2 regions of the Peribacillus sp. P4_D6 genome follow, and region 1 is predicted to be linked to the other one. Evidence: riboswitches for the same ligand, from Rfam matches in the RefSeq annotation. Region 1 holds a riboswitch; the other holds the start of a gene.
What was found. A riboswitch is a leader RNA that binds a small molecule or an ion and turns the genes downstream of it on or off. The one in region 1 is predicted to bind cobalamin.
Positions count from the first base shown of each region.

Region 2: another riboswitch for cobalamin. It lies ahead of AC1DVB_RS23245 ((2Fe-2S) ferredoxin domain-containing protein); the one in region 1 lies ahead of AC1DVB_RS11045 (ribonucleoside-diphosphate reductase subunit alpha).

Region 1 covers NZ_JBFUIQ010000026.1:40,898-50,447, reverse strand. The annotation lists gene modB (molybdate ABC transporter permease subunit) at 185-838, shown strand; gene AC1DVB_RS11075 (GNAT family N-acetyltransferase) at 800-1,279, opposite strand; gene AC1DVB_RS11070 (hypothetical protein) at 1,396-1,887, shown strand; gene AC1DVB_RS11065 (cold-shock protein) at 2,085-2,282, shown strand; gene AC1DVB_RS11060 (hypothetical protein) at 2,324-2,491, opposite strand; gene AC1DVB_RS11055 (flavodoxin domain-containing protein) at 2,610-3,047, opposite strand; gene AC1DVB_RS11050 (ribonucleotide-diphosphate reductase subunit beta) at 3,019-4,071, opposite strand; gene AC1DVB_RS11045 (ribonucleoside-diphosphate reductase subunit alpha) at 4,117-6,414, opposite strand; cobalamin riboswitch at 6,553-6,733, opposite strand; gene AC1DVB_RS11040 (manganese-dependent inorganic pyrophosphatase) at 7,026-7,955, shown strand; gene AC1DVB_RS11035 (hypothetical protein) at 8,054-8,200, opposite strand; gene AC1DVB_RS11030 (SulP family inorganic anion transporter) at 8,286-9,550, opposite strand, start outside.
Region 2 covers NZ_JBFUIQ010000143.1:4,270-8,671, reverse strand. The annotation lists gene AC1DVB_RS23255 (sirohydrochlorin chelatase) at 1-835, opposite strand, end outside; gene cobJ (precorrin-3B C(17)-methyltransferase) at 854-2,491, opposite strand; gene AC1DVB_RS23245 ((2Fe-2S) ferredoxin domain-containing protein) at 2,506-2,874, opposite strand; cobalamin riboswitch at 3,027-3,216, opposite strand; cobalamin riboswitch at 3,418-3,613, shown strand; gene AC1DVB_RS23240 (hypothetical protein) at 3,597-3,725, shown strand; gene AC1DVB_RS23235 (energy-coupling factor ABC transporter permease) at 3,791-4,402, shown strand, end outside.

The DNA of each region.
Region 1 (9,550 bases):
CTCTTACTTTAACGTTTCTTTGTGTCAGCAAGATGTCAAGAAAAATAAACTTAAATGTTATTTTAAAAGGAAAGGGAGAAAATGAAATGAAATCTGCCTTTAATGAAAAAGAAACGGTTTGGGTAATGAAACCGAATAAGGACCTGCATATGCCGATATTTAATAGTGGAGTGAGAGAAGTATCATGACAGGGGATTTTTGGTCACCAGTCAGGCTATCGATACAAGTAGCGGGACTGGCGGGTATCCTTGTTTTCATTTTAGGAATTTTCCTTGCGCGAATGATGGCTAAAAAGCAATTCAGGGGAAGAGTCCTGTTGGAAACAGCGTTTTTATTGCCGCTTGTTTTGCCGCCGTCCGTCGTTGGTTTTTTATTGATCGTGATTTTTGGCAAGAATGGACTGCCGGGACAATTCATTGAAAGGGTTTTTGACCAGCCCTTGATGTTCACGTGGTGGGCTGCGGTCATTGCATCTACCGTGGTAGCTTTTCCGCTAATGTACCAATCCGCTAAAACGGGCTTTGAAGGTATAGATGAAGAAATTGAAAATGCAGCAAGGGTTGACGGGGCCGGGGAGTGGAGGTTATTCCTGTTTGTAACCCTCCCATTGGCGGTCAAATCGATCGTCACAGGTGCCATCCTAAGTTCAGCGCGTGCGTTGGGGGAATTCGGGGCCACACTCATGTTTGCCGGAAACATTCCCGGACAGACACAAACCATACCGACCGCGATTTATATCGCCATGGACTCCGGGAATATGACATTGGCCTGGCTATGGGTTGCCGTAATCATTGTCATTTCATTCATTATGCTTTTTATCGTGACATACATAAAATGAATGCTGTTTTTCGTATATGCTTATGAATAAGCGAGGTGCGGCTTCTACGTCCTCTTTATGGGTGAATCCGTTTTTTTCGTAAAGATTTCGTGCGGGAAGGTTCATTTTACCGGTCGAAACGGATATCTTTTCCCAGTCGACGTGTAATTGGAGAGCATGTAACAATGCGTCCGCAATACCCTGCCGAAAATAATCAGGATGGACGACCATTCGGCAAATCAGCAATTGGCCATTCTCTTTTGTATAAGATATGGCACCAGCTAAGGCATCACCCTTTAAATAGCATAAAAACGTTTCATGGCAATGTATGAATTGTTCATATGTTTCCAATAGAGGAGGTATATCGGCAAAACCGATCATTTCCGCTTCCACCTTATAGGCTTCTTTCTGCAGTTTAAATAGCTGCTGGCCATAGTCTGATTCCAGGTCCCGAATTCTCATGATCAAATCCTATCACTCCTTTTCATTACATTATAATGGAAGAGGGGGATTATTGTTTCTAATCAGTCTGTGTTATAATCGACAAACAATATGAACTAATGAAATGAGGAAGAAATTTGTTAACATTTGAAGAAAAATTGAGCATCATTGAAACTTTTCCGGAATTACAGCGAAAAGACGTTTCATTGGGACGTGTGAACTTCCATTATCCAGATAGCGTCCAGGAGAAAAAGATCGTCGTTCAGCACTTGCATCCCAATGGAAATGGGTTCGTTTACGCAGGGCATATGAGAAAAAAAGACACTGACCGTAAAGGGTTTATCAATATACGTGACTATAATGAAGCCGAATTAAAAGAATTGATCCAAAGAAGCGTGGATTACCTATCTGAACCTCCGGCTGAAATTGAAGAAGAGGAAAACGAGTTCGCTAGGTTGGAAGGGGCATGGATTGGCCCTGAAAAGCAAGAGCTTACACTTCAAAAGGAAGACCTGCTTTGGAATGTTTATTCAGGGTCGAATCTTGAGGAATGTTTCGAAAGTCCGGTTGAGGCGGAGCGCTACTTATTGGACGAAGGCTTCCGACAAAGCAAGAAGAGGAATATGTAGAATTTTAGGATAATTTGTCGGTTGATTTACGGCGATAATCTTGTTTTTTTAGGATTTTCCATGATATAATATGAGTAATTATTTTTGTTCGGAAAAGTTTGATAGAAGGATTTACTGTAATAGGATTCCTCTTGAAACATTATCCAGAACCAAAAATAGTAATAAAATGGATTTTTCCAAACACAGGAGGAACTATCATGGTACAAGGTAAAGTAAAATGGTTTAACGCAGAAAAAGGTTTCGGTTTCATCGAAGTTGAAGGCCAAGACGATGTATTCGTACATTTCTCAGCTATCCAAGGTGAAGGCTTCAAAACGCTTGAAGAAGGCCAAGAAGTTTCTTTCGAAATCGAGCAAGGCGCTCGTGGACCACAAGCTGCTAACGTTCAAAAATAATTGAACGCATATAAAAAAAAGACTCCGATTTTGGAGTCTTTTTATTTTTCCTTTTTTTCGGCGATTTCCTTTAATGCTTTGTCCAATTTTTCTTCGATCCGTTTAGTACGATTAAAATGCCCTGACAGGAAAAACACGATGAATATAACGAATGCGACAAGCACTAGCATGAAAAGGATAGGAAGGAACTGGGTTATATTCTCAGTCATTGGATATCATCTCCTTTTTTCTCCATTATACTTCATGCTTACCGTTGCTATGATTGAGGGAGCCAAGTTTTAAAAAAAACACTGAAAGGGGATATGCGAAAACGCAATCCCCTTTCAGTCAGTTCTGGAATAGCGAAGCGAACTTTTGAAGTCTGTGCAGGTCTGATTCTTGATACATCTGTTCTATCTTCAATGTCACCAATAACTGGCTCTTCGCAAATAACATATCCCGGAAATGATCGACCGCCCCACAAAAATGATTATAATTGGTTTCGCCAGTGCCGAAGACTCCCGTTTTCAGGCGAGCGATAGGCAACTGTTCCAGTTCTTTATAAAAGGCTGCTGATTTAGCGGGAAGCTCCCCATTGCCCCATGTATAGGTGCCGACGATCAAGGCATCGTAATCCGGCAATGTACGTAAATCGAATTCATTCATTCGATATAAGAAAGCCTCAGGTAAAAGGGCAGCGAGGGCTTCGGCAAGCGCTTTTGTATTGCCGCCGGCAGAATGATAGACAATGGCGATTTTACAGCTCATCGAACCCATTGCTGGCATTTACTTGACTGTATGTCCTTGACTTCTGTTCGAAGAAATCGGTTTTGGTAAGGCCGATGGATTCATCATCGAACGTTTTGATCCATGGCATCGGGTTCTCGCCATACTCTTTATACAAATTTTCAAGGCCTAGCATACGTAACCGTTTGTTGGCGATATATTCGATGTACTCATTGAATTCTTCCAAATCGAGATCGGCTTTCGTTTGGATATCTTCGAGCATATATTCAGACCATTCCTTTTCGAGTTCGACTGCTTTTTCAATCGTTGTATAGATGAACTTCGTGTTTTCTTCATTATTTAACTCAGGATATTCATACATCAAGATTTGAACGAGCATGCCAATGAAATCGAAATGGACCATTTCATCGCGATGAATATAGGATATCATCGTAGCTGAACCGGTCATTAGATTTTGGCGTCCTAGATTATAATAAAAGGCGAAAGCCAAATAGAAATAAATCCCTTCAAGGTTCGTTGAATGGATCAGTGCCTCGAATAAATGCTGAGGGCTGGGATCGTCCACGAACGTTTGATAAGCATCAACGATCGGTTGGTTACGCTTAATCACTTCAGGATGTTCTTTGATGCGGTCGAAAAGCTGTTTTTGCTTGCCTACCGGAATCAAGGAAGCAAGGATATAGGAATAAGACTCATTATGGATCGATTCCTGCTGGGCCATGTTGGCCAAGATAGCTTTTGCCGCCGGATCTTTTATGTACCGGAGGATCTCTACTAAAGTGGGCGTTTGAAGACTGTCCATTCCAGCAATCATCGTAAGGATTTCGAGAAAAGCGTCCTGGATATCTTCATCCAATTCGCCCCACTGCTTTTTATCCTGAATCATGTTCACGCTCGAAGGCTTCCAAAAGTTATTGATGAGCTGTGTATAGGTATCATAGAATTTTTCATACTGTATATCGTTCCAAAGGAGGAAGCCTGAAGCTTCTCCTTTGAAAACACCGGTTGCCTTTGTTGGATGCGTCGGTTCGAGCATCCGAATTTTTTTTATATGATTGGTCATTCGTGAAAACTCCTTTAAGAATAGATTACTGGGTCATGATTGACGTTAACTTGAACAGCTTTCGCAGGCATTGTCATATTCGGAAGACGTCGAACGAACATAATACGTTGATTTCAACCCGCTTTCCCATGCCGTTAAATGGATGTCCAAAAGGACCTTCGCTTTGATTGTATTGTGTACATACAGATTAAAGCTGATTGCTTGGTCAATATGGCGTTGGCGGGCTGCATTTTGCCTGATGCTTTCCAGTTGATCCAAATTGAATCGCGTCTTTTTATAATATTCATACGTATTTGGCGTCAAGCCTGGTGCGGTCACCTTGAATTTGAAGTTTTTCTTTTCTTCGTAAAATTCAATTTCATACAAAGGATCGATTCCATCCGTGGAATTACCGATTTTGGCTGTCGATGAATTGGGGGCAATCGCCATTAAATAGCCATTACGGGTTCCGTGCTCCTGCACGTCTGCTTTTAAATCCAGCCATTTTTGATCTGTATAGTCACGCAGTTCGAAATAGTCCCCTGTATGCCAATCAGAACCTTCAAAGTATGGGTAAGATCCTTTTTCCTTGGCCAGTTCGTTGGATGCCTTGATAGTTAAGTAAGCGATCTTTTCGTATAAAGCATCTGCATAGCGAACAGCCTCATCGGATTCCCAATAAATATTCTGTGTGGCAAGTAAATGATGCCATCCAAACGTTCCTAAACCAATTGCCCGGTACCGTTTGTTCGAGATGGATGCTTGTTTGACAGGAAGATTATTCACATCAATGACATTGTCCAGCATACGGATCTGAATGGGAATCAATCTTTCCAGAACATCGCTGCCCACCGCTCGGGGCAAGTTAATGGATGAAAGGTTGCAGACAACGAAATCGCCGCTTTTACGAACCACAACAACATCTCCATCTTCTGTTTCATATTCATCCGTGATCGTCGAAGGGCTTAGGTTTTGGGCAATCTCCGTGCAAAGGTTAGAACAATAAATCATACCTTTATGTTTATTCGGATTCTTCCGATTCACTTCATCGCGGTAGAACATATACGGTACGCCTTCTTCTAATTGAGAAATCATGATGCTTTTCATGATGTCCATCGCATTGATTTTTTCAAAGCTATAGTTTGGAAGCGTGCCATTTTCTGCGGCCTCGACAGCAAGTGCATAATGATTCCTGAAGCTTCCTTCGCCTTTCTTTTCGTCATAAAGATCTTCAAGTGAAAATCCAAGGGTTTGCTTAACGGTATGCGGATCGAAAAGATACCATTCTTTTCTGTCGCGTACAGCCTCCATGAATAAATCCGGTATGCATACACCTGTAAAAATATCATGTGCTTTTAATCGGTCATCCCCGTTTTGAGTCTTCAAATCGAGGAAGCTCATGATATCTTTATGCCAGGCATCCAAGTAAATCGCGATGGCGCCTTTACGTTGCCCCAATTGATCGACACTTACAGCTGTCTGGTTGAATAGTCGAATCCAGGGCGTCGTGCCGGAACTGTTTCCAGAGAAACCGCGGATATCGGAACCAAGCGAGCGAACCTTACCGACGTAAAGACCAACACCGCCGCCGAATTTAGATACTTTTGCCGCATCGTAGTTTGATAGGTAAATTCCGTCGATGGAATCTTCAATTGCGTCGATAAAGCAGGAGCTTAACTGTCCATGTGTTTTACCTGCATTGGAGAGTGTAGGAGTCGCAACGGTCATATAAAGGTTGGACATGGCCCAGTATGCTTCTTTTATCAGTTGCAGGCGGTGCTCCGTTTTTTCCATTCGCATGATTTCCATCGCGATGATCATGAAACGTTCTTGCGGCAGTTCGAAGACCTTGTCCTTTTTTGGGCGGGCCAGATAACGGTCATTCAATAAGTAGATGCCTATGTAAGAGAATAATTTATCTTTTTCCGGGTCGATCACCGATCCCAATTCCTCAATTTCCGCTTTTGTATATGAAGATAGCAGTTCTGGTTTATAAATGGGATAACGCTGACCTTCCGATAGCTGGGAGAGTTCTGTGATCAGCTCATAGAATGGGCCATAACTCTTGCCTTCATAACCTCGATTGGCCTGTGCATCCCTATACATTGTATTCAACAGTTCTGCTGCAGCAACGAAAGTCCAATCCGGGGCATCGATATCCACGCCTTCAAGAGCGAGCTGAATCAGTTTTTTTGAAGCCTGTTCTTCGGTTGAGTCACTTTTGCGATCAAGCCATTTTGTAAAACGCTTTTTGAACTTTTCCATATCGAGACGGCCTTCGAATTCCTTCGATAACATCTCAAGCTGGATGGATTTCGCTTCTGTGTCATTTTCACTTATGGTAGAGTTATATGTTTGAGTCATTAATAATCCTCCTTGTTAACTTCCGCTAAAATAAAAAAACCGCCCAAAGAATTGAGCGGATCAAACGATAGAATAAAAGAGGCATGAAAAAATAGCCGTTATACTATCGTTTCATCATCTCAATCCCCGAAGAATAAGAAACGTGAAAAATTCAAGGCAGGTCTCCTGACTCATGATCATCCTACTTTGAGTCCTTCCCGTATAGAGAGCTATACAGTGGTTTTCTCATTTCGTCACATTTACAGTTGCGAGGACAGTTCCGGGTTTACACCGGATTCCCTTTTCAGCCATCACTGGCACCTTGGATTATAAAAATTCTATATATAGTTATTGGAATTGTTTATGTAATCAATATCTAGTATTTCTGCTTATATTATCGTAAGCCATATACGATGATAATTCAACTAATATATTTGAAAAAAACCAATCCTTATCTATTGACAAAGTGATGGAAGAGGGTGGGGGAATGAAAGATTTTATGGGGGAATGGATAAATCAAGCGCTGATTTTACGGGATTTTGTGTTAAAATAAAGTGTCTAGTAAAGGTGGCTCTCCGTTATTGCACTGAGGGGATTCGCGGAAAAATATTTATGAAAAAGGGGATAAAATCTTGGAAAAAGTATTAGTTTTTGGACATAAAAACCCGGATACAGACACAATCTGTTCAGCAATCGCTTATGCAGATCTTAAAAAACAGCTAGGTATCAACGCTGAACCAGTTCGTCTGGGTGAAGTGAATGGTGAAACTCAATATGCATTGGACCAATTCAAATTCGATGCTCCCCGTCTTGTGGAAAAAGTTGCAGGGGAAGCTGATGGCGTAATCCTGGTCGATCATAACGAACGTCAGCAAAGCGCTGAAGATATTGACCAAGTCCGTGTGTTGGAAGTTATCGACCATCACCGTATCGCTAACTTTGAAACAAGCGATCCATTATATTACCGTGCGGAACCAGTTGGCTGTACGGCAACCATCTTAAATAAAATTTATAAAGAAAACGGCATTGAAGTCCCTAAAGCAATCGCAGGTCTTATGCTGTCTGCCATCATTTCCGATTCTTTATTGTTCAAATCGCCGACTTGCACGGAGCAGGACGTTGCAGCAGCAATGGAACTCGCTGCCATTGCTGGAGTCGACGCTGAAAAATATGGCTTGGAAATGTTGAAAGCGGGAGCTGACTTAAGCGACAAAACGATTGCCCAGCTCATCACTCTTGATGCCAAGGAATTCTCCATGGGAATGGCTAAAGTGGAAATAGCACAGGTCAATGCCGTTGATCCGAACGAAGTCCTTGCTAAGCAAGCAGAATTGGAAGCAGCGATTGAAGCGGTCATCGCAGTGAAGGAATTGGACTTGTTCCTATTCGTCGTTACGGATATCCTGACTAATGATTCCGTTGCCTTGGCCCTTGGTAAAGCGGCATATGCGGTTGAAAAGGCATATGACGTTTCATTAAACAATAACATCGCCGTCTTGGAAGGCGTTGTATCGCGTAAAAAACAAATCGTTCCGGTCTTAACCGACGTATTCAGCAAATAATTCAGGAAAAGGGTTGCTCATTAAAACTTGGGCAGCCTTTTTTTGTACATTCAAAAAAAGACTCAACCATCCCATTAAGGGTGTTTGAGTCTTTTTTCTTAATTTAAAGATTCCTTTTCTTTTTCATAGGCGATGACAATCAATTCTTTATTGGCTTCCTCGCCAAGTTTGCTTTCAAAGCTTTTCAGTTCATTCAATAAATCCGGTGACAGATTTGCTGCCGTATAATCCTGCTCGGGTGTCATGCTTTTCGCTCCTTTCAAAAGGAAATGATTCATGTTATCTATTTTGTCGGTTTGAAAAGTTTCTATTCAGCAGAATTTTACTTCTTTAAGATATTTTACTTTCTGAGGTGGCGAGTTTTTCAAGCAATGTCGAACTTTCTTCATCGAGTCCTTGGACTTGGACAGGTATTCCCAAGAGCTGATATTTAAGAATAACCGTATCGACAGCACCAACTGCTGAAGCATCCCAGATCTTGGAATGGGAGAAGTCAATGACGATTGCATCGGCTTTTTCCTTGAAGTCGAACTTTGAAACAAAGTCCTGGACAGAAGCGAAAAATATTTGTCCGCTGATACGATAAGTGATTTTCTTAGCCTGGATGTCTGCCGATTTCTCTACTGCCACTTTAGAAATTTTAGCCGAGAAGAAAATCATGCTCAAAAGCACTCCGGCAAATACGCCTTTTGATAAGTCATGTGTATAAATGACAATGAGGACCGTCACGATCATCACGGCTGCATCCGACTTAGGAGCTCTAGTGAGCCTCTTTAGGGAAGACCAGTCAAATGTCCCGATTGAAACCATGATCATGACTGCGACAAGTGCAGCCATCGGTATTTTGATAAGGACATCATTCAATACAACGATTAATACCATAAGGAATGCGCCCGCTACAAATGTCGAGAGCCGGCCTCTTCCACCAGATTTAATGTTGATACCGGATTGGCCGATCATCGCACATCCTGCCATGCCGCCAAAACATCCGGCGATGATATTCGCAATCCCCTGGCCTTTGGCTTCCTTATTCTTATTACTGTCCGTGTCAGTCATCTCATCGACAATTTGAGCCGTCAATAACGATTCAAGCAGTCCAACAAACGCAAGGGCAATGGAATAAGGGAAAATGATCGCCAAAGTTTCGAAGGTCAAAGGGATGTCTGGAAGCATGAACATCGGAAGCGCTTCGGTCAATTGCCCCATATCCCCAACCGTCCGCACCGTAGCCCCCGTGGTAACTGCAACGATCGTCATGAATATGATGGCGACAAGTGGTGAAGGTATGACTTTCGTGATTAGCGGAAAAAGATAAATGATAGCTAATGAAACGGCTGTCATGACATACATGATCCATGTTTCGCCCACGAAATGGGTGAGCTGTGCCGTGAAAATCAAGATGGCTAAAGAATTCACAAAACCAGTCATGACTGGCTTCGGAATGAACTTCATTAATTTCCCGATTTTTAAAACCCCTAGTAAAATTTGCAGCAAACCAGTCAATATGGTTGCAGCAAGTAAATAGTTCAAGCCATGATCTTTAACAAGGTCGACCATGACGAGTGCCATTGCGCCAGTGGCAGCCGATATCATTC
Region 2 (4,402 bases), on a different contig from region 1:
GGTCGTGATGGTGATGATGGTGAGCATGTCCATGTTCCTCGACATGTTTACGATAGTTTTCCAAATCACGCGCCCCGCTTGATTTGCCTTCACTGGCTTCAATTACTCGTTCTTGCAGAATGTTCTGTAAGGTTGGATGATATCCAAAATACTTTGCCAATATGAATTCTCGATCATGATATTGCTCTTGATAGCCTTTCAGCATATCCTCCATTCTTTCCATCAACACCCCAGTGAAGAGGAAATATGGCAACATCACAATTTTTTTTGCCCCTAATCGGATGCATCGTTCAATACCTTCATCCACGTGAGGGTCCGTTACACCCATGAAGGCTGTTTCAACCCATTTAACGCTTAATTTTTCCCATAATAATCGTGAAATTTTATATATATCACTATTGGCATCAGCATCACTGCCACCTCGGCCAATTAGCAATATCGCTGTCTCAGAATGTTCAGAGGTCGTATCGAATCCCGCTTCCTCAAGACGGTCTGTCAGGATCGTCAATACATCATGGTGGACCCCGATCGTTTGGCCGTATGTGAATTTCACTTCTGGATACTTGGTTTTCCCATCCTCTATTTCAGCTGGGATATGTAGTTTCGAATGTCCTGCATGCAACAAAATGATCGGTATGACGATAACTTCAGTAGCCCCTCGTTTTACACAATTATCGATTCCTTTGGATATATTCGGTGCCGCAAATTCCAAGAAGCACGTTTCCACTAGGAAACGCCCGTCCAATGCCGGAATCATATTTTCAATAAAATGACGGACTTCTTCATTTCCCGAAGCCAACCGGCTTCCGTGTCCTACGAACAAAACTGCTTTCATTTACTTTCCCCCTCTTGATTAGTCTTCACAAGGCGCAGGCTCTATGTTTATTTTGGGAGCGATGTCCTGATAAGAAAAATTCTGTATCTTTTTCGAACGTTTGAAGTATTTAAAAAGCCGCTCATTTGGATGGGCATTTTGCTTATACTCGCCGACAATGTCCGTGATCAGTTCTACAAGCTGTTCCGGTTCAATGCCTTCCGCTACCGGCTGACCCGGATGGGCTGTTCTTCCAACCGGTTTAGCTCCAAGAAATAAGTCGAACTTCCCTTTTCGGAAGACAATCCCGATATCATCCATCACAGCACTATAACAAGCCATCCCACACCCATTAAAACCTATGTTCAGTTCCTTGGGCATGCTCATTCCGCCAAGCACCCGGTGTATTTCGTCCGCATAAGGAATGGATTCCGCTTTTTCACCATCACAGAAATCACAGGCTTTTAATGTCAGTACATCCCCAATTGGCGACAAAAGAAAGTTTGCTGATTGCAATTTCCCTGTAATGACTTCCGGATCCATTGTCGGGATCTTTAAGACGATTTTATGATTTGGCGTATACTCCATCGTTCCCTTTTCCCCGACAACTTCCGCAAGTGTCATCATTTGTTTGGGAGTGAATTGTTTATTCGCCACACCTGGACTAACGGCAAGTTCAAATACCGACTCCATTTTTTGCTGAACAATCGGCTGAATGGACTGCTTAACGACTTGACCCTTGACTCTTGACAGGGCCTCCATTGCCATTTCATAGGAAGCTGGCTTCTTTTCTGGTGCTTTTGTAAGTAATCCAACTCCTCCAGCGGACTCGGTTAAGGCTTCTTGATCTAATGCCCACGGTTCCGCTTCTTTTTGCAGTCGCTGATGCGGCTTCAATGTTTGCTTTTCCGAATTCAGCGTATATTTTCTCTGATAGCCTCTTGGTGTGATGATTTTGTCATCATATAAAAAGGTGGATGAATTACCGATAATGACGGTTGTCAACATTCCAATATCGTGATTCAACATATCCTGCAAATTGGTTATGACAATATCCTGCCTATCGCGATAAGCACTTTTCACCAACCCGACAGGTGTATCCGGCGAGCGGTAGCGAAGGAGAATCTTCTGTGTTTCAACAATTTGCCGGGTCCGCCTGCCGCTGCGCGGATTATAAAGTGCAATGACAAAGTCTGCCATTGCAGCTGCTTCAACCCTTTTAGCGATCAGTTCCCAAGGAGTTAAATGATCACTGAGGCTGATCGTACACGAATCGTGCATGACGGGCGCCCCAAGTAAAGACGCACATGAGTTGATTGCAGAAATGCCAGGAATGACTTCAATGRCCACTCCAGTTTCTTCTTTCCAGCCTTTTTCAATCAATACTTCATAAACCAACCCTGCCATCCCGTAAACTCCGGCATCCCCACTGGAAATCACCGCCACTTTCTTTCCCAGCTCCGCTTGTTTCACTGCTTCCTGTGCACGTGATACCTCTTCAGTCATCCCCGTACTTATGATCGTTTGATCTGTTAGCAGTCCCTGAATGAGTTCAACATAAGTTTTATAACCAATGATGTAGTCACTTTCTTGAAGGGCTTCGACGGCACGTTTGGTAATGTGTTCAAAATTCCCGGGCCCAAAGCCCACGACGAATAATTTACCGTTTGTACTCATTAAGACATCTCCTTTTACGCTTTGTTCTTTGAAATACRCGTATGAGCAGGAAAATCTGGATTAGGGGTCATTTCCCCGTCATTGTACTGYTAGATCATCTGTGGAACAAACTCACCATCATCGATATTACTGACGATCTGCCGACCGAAATCAGGCGTTTCCACTCGATACCAGTTTCCTTGGGGATAGGCAATCACAACGCAGGCATCCTTACATCTTCCGTTACAGCGTGTCCTCGTTGTATGGATTTTCAGATCCAGTCCTTTTGAAGCAATTTCATCGCGAATCGCTTGGGTTACTTCTTCCCCGCCCTTTTTCATGCAGCTGCTCCCATTACAAATCAACAGATGCGTATTTGTACCCGTCAAGTTCCAAGTAGTCATCTTCTTCCTCCTGAGTTCAGGGAAAAGGCAAAATAAAAAACCTTAACATAAGAGTCAAGGTTTTAAAAAAACTATATGAATGAGGAGCCAAAGGCAAGCATGCCAAATCCTCCCAAAATCGTCATAGTCCTTCTACCTTTCCCTCCGAAAAGTATCATGCAATTTTAAAAGCAGGTTTCCTGGCTTACGCTTCATTTTACTTTGTCCCTTCCCGGCATCATGCCAGTGGCTATCGACAATTTCATCAGCGTTTACAGTAGCGGGGGCTGCATCGGATTTTCACCGATTTCCCTATTATCCCTTGCTTATTCACACAAGGGCACTTTTAAAATGAAATATTTGGTTTTATTATACATTTCCAACTAACTTAATCTATCATATAACAACTTTGTCAAAATTCAATAGTTTATTCCGACTGTTTAGAAAAGTTTAAACGTGTAAAACCAGTTACAATCCTTTCCTCGCAACAAATTTCGGCCTCCAAAAAAAGATAGTGTAGCTGGAATTATTTCTTTATGGTACACTATACGAGAATTTTCTAAATAATTACATAAGTTTCATGGTGTTGAATTTCTCGGAATTCAGCTTAAAAGGGAAGCCGGTGAAAATCCGGAGCGGTCCCGCCACTGTAAAGGGAAGTTCCATTACGTTAACTTTAATCCACTGTCAAATGAGATGGGAAGGATGTAATGGGATGATGAACCAAAGCCAGGAGACCTGCCATGAAGCGTGAAACTGTTTCAGCCTACGAGGATGGGCGTGCGGATCAGGCAAAATGGCCCATGGTTGGTTCATGCTGCAAAATTCCTGTTCATTACGCACTTCTTTCCTTTGAGAGAAGTGCTTTTTAGTTTGGGCGCGCCGCTTTTCTTCTCAAGATTGATCAGAACAATAAAAAGTGTTGAAAGGAGAAAGAATGAAAAGAACCAATTGGAAAATTATTTATTTTGTCATTTTACTGCTTTTTGTCCCGAAACGGGKATTGGCCATGCATATCATGGAGGGCTTTTTACCCATAGAATGGGCTATATTCTGGTGGGCCGTGACGCTTCCATTTTTAATCTTGGGTTACCGGTCCATTAGGTCCAAAGTAAGGGAAAACCCAGAAACAAAAATGATACTTGGCCTATCGGGCGCATTTGTATTTATATTATCGGCCCTAAAGATTCCTTCCGTTACGGGAAGTTCTTCGCACCCTACCGGAGTTGGTTTAGGTTCCATACTATTCGGACCATTGGCCATGAGTGTGGTCGGCTCCATCGTTCTGTTATTTCAAGCTGTTTTACTGGCACACGGAGGATTGACGACATTAGGGGCCAATGCATTCTCCATGGCCGTTTGCGGACCCTTCATTGCTTACTTTGTCTTCAAGGCCGCAACTAAATTGGGATGGTCTTTTTCACTTGCCGTATTCTTGGCAGCTGCTTTTGGGGATTTGGGCACCTATGTGGTAACTTCTGTTCAACTTGCTCTTGCTTTCCCTTCCGAGGTAGGAGGATTCATGGCCTCTTTCAGTAAATTTGCAGGG